DNA from 2 places in the Fusibacter sp. JL298sf-3 genome. Region 1 is predicted to be linked to the other one. Evidence: riboswitches for the same ligand, from Rfam matches in the RefSeq annotation. Region 1 holds a riboswitch; the other holds the start of a gene.
What was found. A riboswitch is a leader RNA that binds a small molecule or an ion and turns the genes downstream of it on or off. The one in region 1 is predicted to bind FMN.
Positions count from the first base shown of each region.

Region 1 (5,055 bases):
TACCACCTGTGCCAACGTCATCGCCAGTCCAGCACCCATAAGTCCCATCTCCGGAAAACCGAAGAGGCCTTTCACCAAAACAAATCCCAACACCACGTTTAGAACGTTCATCAGTCCAGTGATAAACAGCGGCGTCTTGGCGTCGCCCTTTCCCTGTAGGGCCCCTGAGAGCACAATGACAACGCCCAAGAATGGGAAACCGATGCCCACGACTTTCAGCAGCGCTTTGCTCGTATCAAAGAGCGCCCCTTCTGCACCGAATATCCCGAGCCAAGGGTCGGGAGACAGCCACATACTGCCGACAATGACTAAGGAGAGCAGCACAATTGACCCCACCGTCTGCAACATGGCTTTCTTAACCCGTTCATCGTTTTCAACCCCCACAGCCTGAGCCACGACGACCTGCACGCCTATGGCAATCCCTTTGTAAAGCGCCCATACGAGCCCCCGCACTCGCAGACAGAGCCCCATGGCGCCAATGGCGATGCCGCCGATGTGCCCAATGAGTCCCATTGAGATAATCCCCACGAGCATCTCCAGTATATTGGCCATTAGTATCGGCGTAATCATCTTAAAAATATCTTGTCTTACCGTCATTTTCGAGACCATTTCTCACCTCGATACCTTATTATTTCGTAACCCTTAATAGTTTATCAAATGTTTAACGAAAGGGGAATCTTTTTTTTTAAAAAAAGGGGACGGTTCTTTTGTGCCGTTTTGGCGCGACACATGCACCTAACCTCAGTAAAGGAGCGGCTTTCACCAATTTGAGCCCCGCGCCCTTTCTGCTCCTACACCGACGGCATCGATGAACACCTCTCCGGAGACAACCCCCTATCGCCGAGCACCTGAAACACCAAAAAGGGGCGCGTTTACAACCGTTTAACTGCCGCCCCTCGCATCTCAATATGTAAAATTTTAGTGGATTCTGGCACAAAAGAACCGTCCCCAAAAGCATGTTAAAAAACGCCAGTCGACATCCCATCGACTGGCGTTACCTTTAAAAACACTTGTATTACTTCTGCAAAATCGGCGATATGCGCTTGTAGAGCAACAGCGTTATGCCCGCCGTCGCCACCGCCTTGAGCAAGTTAAACGGCACCACGCCGTAGAGAATCAAACTTTTAATACTCACAATGTTAGGGTTGACAACTGTCCCCGCTTTAATAATCACATCGATCGGCATCACATTGGAGTAAAACGGAATAATGATAAAATAGTTGGTCAACGCCCCGACAATCGGCATTGCCACAACACCGGCAATCAGTCCCAAAATTGCCGATTTTCTCGACTTGTCTCTACGATAAATCAAAGTGGCGGGAATAATCAAAGCACTCGCCACCAAAAAGTTGGAGAGCTCGCCGACACCAGCCGTGTCCGTTTGAAGCAAGTGGAGCAAGTTTTTCACCGCCGTGACGAGGACACCGGCTAAAGGCCCCATGGCAAAACCACCGATAAGCGCCGGCATATCGCTGACGTCAAACTTTAAAAAGCTCGGAAAAATCGGAATGGGAAAGTGAACAAACATCAAGCCGTAAGCCAAAACACTCAGCATGGCAATTTTGGTCATTTGACCGACACTCAATACGCGTTTTTCATGTGCAATCATCTCTAAAACCTCCTAATTATTTAAACATTAAAGATGGCTTTAGGCTTCTTCACAGGGGGCGAACCCCGACAAAAAACCCCTAAAGCATGCACTTCAGGGGCTGATAATCATCAAAAAACATAAATCGCTTCTCTCATCCAGACTATAACTGTCGGCTCCGGAATCTAACCGGATCAACCTTTCGGTTCGCGGGCTCTACCGCCGGTGGGGACTTACACCCCGCCCTGAAGACTCATTTATACTCTTATATTAGCACATTTTTTTCGTTTGTCAATAGTCTTACGACCGCGCCACCACAACCTTCTTCGGTTTGATGACCTTCGTCTGCCAACGCCCCGTCATATAGATGCCCAGGCCGATTAAACAGATAATTAAATTGCTGAAAATCATGGCGTACCAAATGCTAGACGGCCCAAAACTCGCTTGGCGACTGAAAAACATCACCATTGGAATCCGAAGGCCCCAAAGTCTCCCCATCATAATCAGCATTGCCGAAAACGTGTGTCCGGAACCTTGGAAAACGCCGATTAAAATCTGAAAATAGCCCATCAGCGGCACCGTCAAAAACAAAATCTTCAAATATTCTGTGCCACTGGCGATAATCTCTGGGTTTTTAGAGAACCCCTTCACAATCGTATCGGTAAACGGGTACAGCACCAGCCCGCCGATGAGCAACATCACCGTCGACAGCAACACACTTTCGCGCACAGCCTTCTTTGCCCGAGGCACATTCTCAGCGCCGAGATTTTGACCGACCACCGTGGCCAGTGCACTGCCGATACCCATAGCAGGCATCATAATCAGAGAACTGATGCGGTTACCGATAGCAAAAGCCGTCAGCGTCACCTTGCCCAAATCCACCAAGAACACATTGAGCACCGTAAAGCCGAAAGCCGTCGTCGCCTGCCCTGCAGAAGACGGCAGACCAATCCTGACAATCTCCCCCATAACGGGCCAATTGGGTTTCAAATCTTTAAATTCCAGCATCAAACTCTGCTTCTCATCAAAAGATTTTAAAATGCCGTAGAGGGCAAAAACGCCGGTAGACAGAATCGTCGCCATGGCCGCCCCTTCAATACCGAGGTCGAGGACAAAGATAAAAATCGGATCGAGGACCATGTTTACCGCTACGGAGGCACCGCCAATTTTAAGTGGCGACACCGTATCCCCTTGCCCTTGTTTAATCGCATTAAACGCGTTCATCAAAAACGTCGCCGGCAAGCCCAGAAACATAATTTTGAGATACGCGACGCCGCTGTCGAGAAGCGTACCTGTCGCCCCCATTAAGCGCACGACATGCGGCGCCGAAAAAAAGCCAATGACGCCAAAAACGCCGGCAATGAGCATCAACAACGTAATCACCTGTCCCGCCGTCTTCTTCGCCTTGTCGTGTCGATGGGCCCCGATGTACTGAGCAATCAGCGCCGAGCTCGCCACGCTCATGCCGATGCCGAAAGCCATGGTCAAAAAAATCAGCGGCCAGACGAACTGCACCCCCGCTACGGCGTCATCGCCTATCTTGCTGACAAAGTAAGTATCCGTGATGTTGTATATGGTGTGAATAAAGTTGTTTAACATAATCGGCAGCGACAGGGTGAAAATCACTTTTCGCATATCGCCCTTTAAAATCAGCTCTCTCTTCTGTGTGTAATCCATGCGCCACTCCCCAAAAACTAAAAATTCAATAATTTTAACAATACATAATGAATTATACCACAATTTATTTCGAAGCACAAACGTTTCGTGCCTCTAATTAATATTTTTTTAAATCTTTTTAACTGCCTTTGCAATTGAAATACAATCCAGTATAATGAACTTAACACGACCTAAGGAGGTTCGCCATGATCGTTTCAAACATGAAAGACACCAAAAAAATAATTGTGGACAATCCACAAGTCAAAAACGCCGCCATGCAAGTGCTGGTCTCCCCTCAAGAGGGTTGGGACGGGTACGTCATGCGCGCTATGGAACTCACAAAAGACGGCTACACGCCTAAACATCAGCACGATTGGCCGCATATCAACTACGTCATTGAAGGCGAGGGATCCGTCTTAATAGACGACACCGTTCACCCACTCACTGCCGGCAGCTACGCCTATGTGCCTTCAAACGCTCTGCACCAATACAGAAATACCGGCGATGCGACGTTTAAATTCCTCTGCATCGTACCGGAAGAAGGACACAAATAAGCACTGTCATCACAGAATTAAGGGAGGCTGTTACATGAGTACAATCAAACACATCTTGCAAGAGATGTCAAACGAAAACATCGACGCATATATCATCCCGTCCAGCGATCCACACGCCAGCGAATACCTGCCGGCGCACTACAAGACCAGACAGTGGGCATCCGGCTTTACAGGCTCTGCCGGCACACTGGTAGTCACCAAAGACAAGCAAGGCCTTTGGACAGATGGCCGCTACTATATACAAGCTGCACAAGAACTCAGCGGCACGGGCATCGACCTCTTTAAAGCGGCGGAGCCCGATGTGCCAAGCTACAAAGAGTGGCTCGCACAGACATTGCCCGCAGGCGCCACAATCGGCTTCAACGGCTTTCAAATGATGACTCAGGAAGTGCTCGGCATGCTGGAATGCTTTAAAGCCAAAGACGTCACACTGAACTACACCGCCAACATCATTGACAAACTCTGGCTAGACCGCCCGTACATCCCATGCGAAAAAGTCTACCTGCACGACGTCGCCTACGCCGGTGAAGACACCGCTTCTAAAATCGGCCGCGTGCGCGAGGCCATGAAAAGCGCCGGCGCCACTTGCCATTTGATTTCAAAACTCGACGACATCGCGTGGCTGTTGAACCTGCGCGGCAGCGACATTGAAAACAACCCGTACTTCTTATCGTACCTATTGGTATTAGAAGAAGAGACACTGTTGTATGTCGATCCGCTGAAACTCAACGAAGACATCGTCGATTACTTACACGCCAACGGCGTCAAAGTGAAACTGTACGAAGACATCGTGGAAGACCTGCCGACTATGTCCTGTGCCGCCGGCATGCTCCTCGATTTCGCCTCAACGCCTTACCATTTGTACACCTTGATGAAAGACCGTTTCAAACTCATTCACCAAGACAACCCGAGCACGGGCTTCAAAGCGATTAAAAACGCAACGGAAATCGAACAGCTCAAAGCCTGCTACCGTCAAGACGGCATCGCTATGGTGAACTTCCTCTGTTGGCTCGACGAGGCCATCGGTTCGGAAACGCTGACAGAATCTTCTGTTGCCGAAAAACTCAAGGGCTTTAGAATGGAAAACCCGCTGATGCGCGGCACCAGCTTCGACACCATCGCCGGTTACAAAGACCACGGCGCCATTATGCACTACCGCGCCGAGCCCGGCAAAGACTACACACTGGAGCCCAAGGGACTTCTCCTCGTAGACTCCGGCGGCCAGTACCTCAACGGCACCACTGACATTACGCGTAC
Region 1 covers NZ_CM132608.1:1,750,137-1,755,191, forward strand. The annotation lists gene ACR6HW_RS08470 (MATE family efflux transporter) at 1-597, opposite strand, end outside; gene ACR6HW_RS08475 (ECF transporter S component) at 1,016-1,609, opposite strand; FMN riboswitch at 1,729-1,845, opposite strand; gene ACR6HW_RS08480 (MATE family efflux transporter) at 1,889-3,265, opposite strand; gene ACR6HW_RS08485 (cupin domain-containing protein) at 3,451-3,798, shown strand; gene ACR6HW_RS08490 (aminopeptidase P family protein) at 3,833-5,055, shown strand, end outside.

Region 2 (5,055 bases), 240 kb from region 1:
GCCATATGGCCGTCGTCGCGCATGATTTCGCAAATAACCCCTGCCGGTGCCGCACCGCAAAGGCGCGCCAAATCAACAGCGGCTTCCGTATGGCCGGCACGTTCTAATACGCCGCCGCTACGCGCCCTAAGTGGAAAGATATGCCCCGGCTTCGTAAAGTCGGCACCGGTTGCTTCGTCGTCCATTAACTTTTGAACAGTCTCCGCCCGTTCATAAGCGCTAATCCCCGTGTGTGTCGTTCTAGCATCTACCGAAACCGTAAACGCCGTCTGTTTGCTATCTGTATTAACGGTCACCATGTCTTCAATGTCCAGGGCTTCAAGGCGTTCAGAGGTCATCGGCATACAGATGAGCCCCTTTCCCCAACGCGCCATAAAATTGATATGCTCCGGCGTCGCCGCTTCTGCCAGCATCAGTAAATCGCCTTCATTTTCTCGGTTCTCATCGTCAACTACGACGATCATCTCACCTTTTTTCAACAAGTCCATCGCTTCTACAACTTCTATAAACATCTTCGACCTCCTATAAGATACCAGCTGCACTAAGCATCGCCTCAGTTAACGCCACACTGGATTTCACTTGTCCGTCGTACTCAACATTGACGCTGTGTCCACACTTTAGTCGACTCAACGTCGTCGCCGCATACGTATGGGGAATAATAGACACTACAACTTGTCGTGGCGACCTATCTGCAACAGTTAAGCTCACCCCGTCTATAGCAATAGACCCCATGGGTACCGTGTTCTGATAGGTTCTAGCTGTTCCCCTGAACACAAGTCGAACCGCATTGCCCTCTCGACGGATGCTTGCAACGGTTAACACCTCGTCGACATGTCCTGAAACGAGATGTCCGTCTAATCGTGTCCCCACTGCCAGTGCCTGCTCTAAATTAACTCTGTCTCCGGCCTTTAAACGACTCAGCTTGCTCTTTCTTAACGTCTCCGGCATCACATCGGCTTTAAAACCGCCTTTAACTTGTTCCGTCACAGTTAAACAGGCGCCACTGGTGCAGACGCTATCGCCGATGGCCACATCCATTGTCGAAGAAATGGTCAGCGTGCAAGCACCTCGACGTTTGAGAACATTTTTAACACACCCAACATCACCAATCAGTCCTGTAAACATGTCACCTCCTCAATATGCCCCTGTACGATAACATCTCCGGCAAGCTGTAACACTTCGCATGATGCAAGCGGCAGCGCGTGCGCCACTTGCGCTACAGTTTCACCGGCGATAGGTGAAACGCCCGCACCTAACAAAAGTTTCGGCGCAATGTACACCGAAAGATCGTCGACATAGCCCTCTCTAAAAAAGGCCCCGTGCGTTTTACCGCCGCCTTCTACGAGCACTTTTTCCAGTCGCAATTTCACGAGCGCCTTTAAGAGCGTATGAACAGTCAGTGGCTCGAGGACGTGCACTTGTGCCCCTTTGCGTTCCAAAGCCCGACGGTTTTCCACTGGTGCATCAACACTCGTAAAGATGTGAACCGGGCCACCTTTCACCTCAAGCATCAGCGCGTCTTCAGGCGTTTTTGCCGATGGGTCTACCACCACTCGATGAGGTTGTTTCTCTATAGCCCCATATCGAACAGTTAATGCAGGGTTGTCCATAAGCACGGTGCCGACGCCAACAACCACTGCCGATGATTCCGCCCTAAGACCATGTGCATGACGTCTGCTCACTTCATTGGAAATCCAAAAGGCGTCCCCGTTGCACGTCGCCAAATTGCCATCGAGTGTCATGGCGTATTTGGCTCTGACCTTCGGGCGCTTGTACTTAAGCCAATGCAAATACCCGGTATTTAAAGCGCCTGCGATTTTCCCAAGCAAACCGATTTCCACCTCGATGCCACTGTTTCGAAGCGCTTCAACCCCTTTGCCCGACACCACCGGATTGGGATCGCGCATCGCCACATATACTTTTCGTATGCCCGCCTGTATCAAGGCATCGGTGCACGGCGGCGTCTTCCCCGTATGTGCACAGGGCTCTAGGGTTACGTACATCACGGCCCCTTGTACCGATTCTGTCGCCGACGCCAGTGCGCATATTTCCGCGTGCGCCCCGCCGAACTCGGCGTGATACCCCTCGCCAATACACACGCCGTCTTTCACAATGACAGCTCCCACAAGTGGATTGGGCCACACGCTACCGGCGCCTTTTTCAGCCAGCGCCAATGCTTTTGACATCCATTTTTCTTTCATTTGCCACCTCCTAAAAAAACTCTAGAAGTCTTCAGAGCGCTTAATCTTGTGGAAATAGTATGATGCAACTGCAGTTGTCAACAACATTTGATGCGTTTTCAGCGCATCAAACGGCCTTCTCGCGTTGAACACCCGCAAAAAGGCTTTGAGCTCGCCCCTTGTTGTCCAAATAAAAAAGCCCCCTATTGGGAGCTTCGTGATTTTTTTGCCAAAGTTTTCGGCACCTGCATCTGCTTTAAGTGGTCTAGCGATAACGACTATAAACTCAAACGCTACCGCACAACAACAGTTTAAACCGCTAAAACAACTTTTGCCTATCGGCTCAAATCTCACTGTTTAAAAAACCCCTGATTTCACTTGAAAATCAGGGGTTAATGCACTTAAAAAGACGCTGTTTTCTCTTCTCCCATCCAGACTTTACTGTCGGTCTTGGAATTGCACCAAGTCAGCTGCTTGAGCAGCTCGTGGACTTTAACCACCGGTCGGGAATTTCACCCTGCCCTGAAGAACTATTAAGTTTTAATCAATCTACCATATTGAGAAAAAAATGTCAAGGTGTTTTTTTAGCTGTTTTTTACACCGATTTTTTTAAGAATCGGGACAATTTCATTGAGTCGATGTGCCATTTTAACACCGGCATTTTCAAGTGCAATCGTCTTTGATTCCGCCGTTCCAGTACCACCGGAAACAATTGCCCCTGCGTGTCCCATCGTCTTGCCCTTCGGCGCAGATTTTCCGCTAATAAAACCGACGACGGGCTTTTGCATATGTCGTTGTATCCAAGCTGCAGCACGTTCTTCGCTCTCGCCGCCAATTTCACCAATCAGTATAACGGCGTCTGTGTGCAGATCTTTTTCAAAGGCCTCTAAAACCTCAACAAAGTCCACCCCTTTAATCGGATCGCCGCCAATGCCCACAACAGTCGACTGCCCAAAGCCATTTTCAGTGAGAACAGCAACCGCTTCATAGGTTAAAGTCCCTGAACGCGAAACGATGCCGATGTTCCCGCGTCTGTGGATCGCACCGGGCATAATGCCTATCAATTGTTCTTCCGGCACAATAATCCCCGGACAGTTGGGGCCGATTAACCGCACGCCTTTGCTGCGCGCGTATTTTTCCGCGACGAGCACATCGTGAACCGGCACGTGCTCTGTAATGCAAACAATTTGGCGAATGCCACCGTCAACAGCTTCTAAAATCGCCTCTTTTACAAAGGCAGGGGGGACAAAGATAATAGACGTATTGGCACCGGTCTTTTTAACCGCTTCTGAAACCAAGTTGAAAACAGGCACACCGTGCACTTCTCGACCGCCTTTTCCAGGGGTCACGCCCCCTGCGATGTTCGTCCCGTAGTCGAGCATGGCCTTTGTGTGCAGCTGTGCCGCGCGTCCGGTAATTCCCTGTACGATAATTTTATCCATCCTATTGACAAATACGCTCATGATGCCCTCCTCGCTTGACCAAGTCCACAATGCAATCGACACCGGCGTCTAGTGTCGCCGCCGGATAAACGGCTTTAGAAGAACGGCTCAGCAGTTCCATCCCCTCAGCCTTGTTGCGCCCTTCCAGTCGAACGACTATGGGAATCCCGATTGCCATTTCTTCCTGCGCTTCAACCAATGCCGATGCAATGGTATCGCACTGCATAATCCCACCAAATATATTGACAAACAAGCCTTCCACAGAAGGGTCTTTGAGGATTAACGCAATTGAAGCCTTGACCATTTCACTGGTGGCGCTGCCGCCGACATCTAAAAAATTGGCCGTGCGACCGCCGGCGAGTTCCAGCGTATCCATCGTCGCCATCGCCAGCCCGGCGCCGTTGACGAGACAGCCGATATTGCCTCCGAGTTTCACATACGATACGCCCAGCGCCTCTGCTTCACGTTCACTGGAATCGTGATGGACGTCTGGAGTGACGTAGGTATTTTGCCTATATCGCGCGTTGTCATCTATAGAAAGTTTTACATCGAGAACGCGTAGGTTACCCTCTTTGGTCAATACCAAAGGATTGATTTCCAGCAGAGTTGCATCGTGGCTTAAAAAGGCATCGAGCAAAGCGGTGAGCAGTTTAGTCACTTTAAATCGATACGCGTCTGACAGCTGAAAGGCGTTGAGCACCGCTTGGACGTGGTAACTCTGAATCCCCAAATGGGTGTCGATTTCACAGCGATGTCGATCGTTTTCAGACACGCTTTCGACTTCTACGCCGCCACGCCCTGAAAAGACCAGAGCGATACTTTTAGAAGCCCTATCCAACATAAAGCTCAAATAAAATTCTCGTTCGATTGTGCAAGCTTTTTCCAAATACAAAGCGCCCACGTACGCGCCGGCATCAGCTGTCTGGTGGGTTGCCAAACGCGTTCCCAAAAGTGCCTTTGCGAACGTTTCGATTTCCAAAGGATCGCGCAGAAGCTTAATGCCTCCTGCTTTTCCTCTACCTCCTGCGCGAATTTGCGCCTTAACAGCAACCAAATCACCGTGAAAATGCTCAAGTGCCCTCGACACCTCTTCCGGTTTTGTGACGACAACCCCTTTTTCAAATTGCAGGCCATAGCCCTTTAACAGTTCTTTTGCTTGGTATTCCAGTAAATCCATAGTGCCCTCCTCGCATAAAAAAAACAAGCTACGCGCTTGTCATCTCTCAGAGAAAGGTGTGAAGTTCAAAAGACGGTTTGCGTTTCGGGCTTTGCCTAAAACGATTTTGGCCGACCCAAACACATCAGCTCAAATTTTGCCATACAACACTACTTTAGGCATCACCCTAAAATCGTTTTCGCAGACCGGCGCCATGCGGCCCAACCCTTGTTGTTATAAAAAACACCCCAAACGGTGTTTGGGGTGTAGGCGTCTT
Region 2 covers NZ_CM132608.1:1,510,335-1,515,389, forward strand. The annotation lists gene ribB (3,4-dihydroxy-2-butanone-4-phosphate synthase) at 1-512, opposite strand, end outside; gene ACR6HW_RS07320 (riboflavin synthase) at 523-1,125, opposite strand; gene ribD (bifunctional diaminohydroxyphosphoribosylaminopyrimidine deaminase/5-amino-6-(5-phosphoribosylamino)uracil reductase RibD) at 1,110-2,201, opposite strand; gene ACR6HW_RS07330 (hypothetical protein) at 2,223-2,534, opposite strand; FMN riboswitch at 2,596-2,714, opposite strand; gene sucD (succinate--CoA ligase subunit alpha) at 2,765-3,643, opposite strand; gene sucC (ADP-forming succinate--CoA ligase subunit beta) at 3,624-4,799, opposite strand.
Region 2: it holds a riboswitch for FMN, as region 1 does, so the genes downstream of both, ACR6HW_RS07330 (hypothetical protein) here and ACR6HW_RS08475 (ECF transporter S component) in region 1, are expected to answer to the same signal.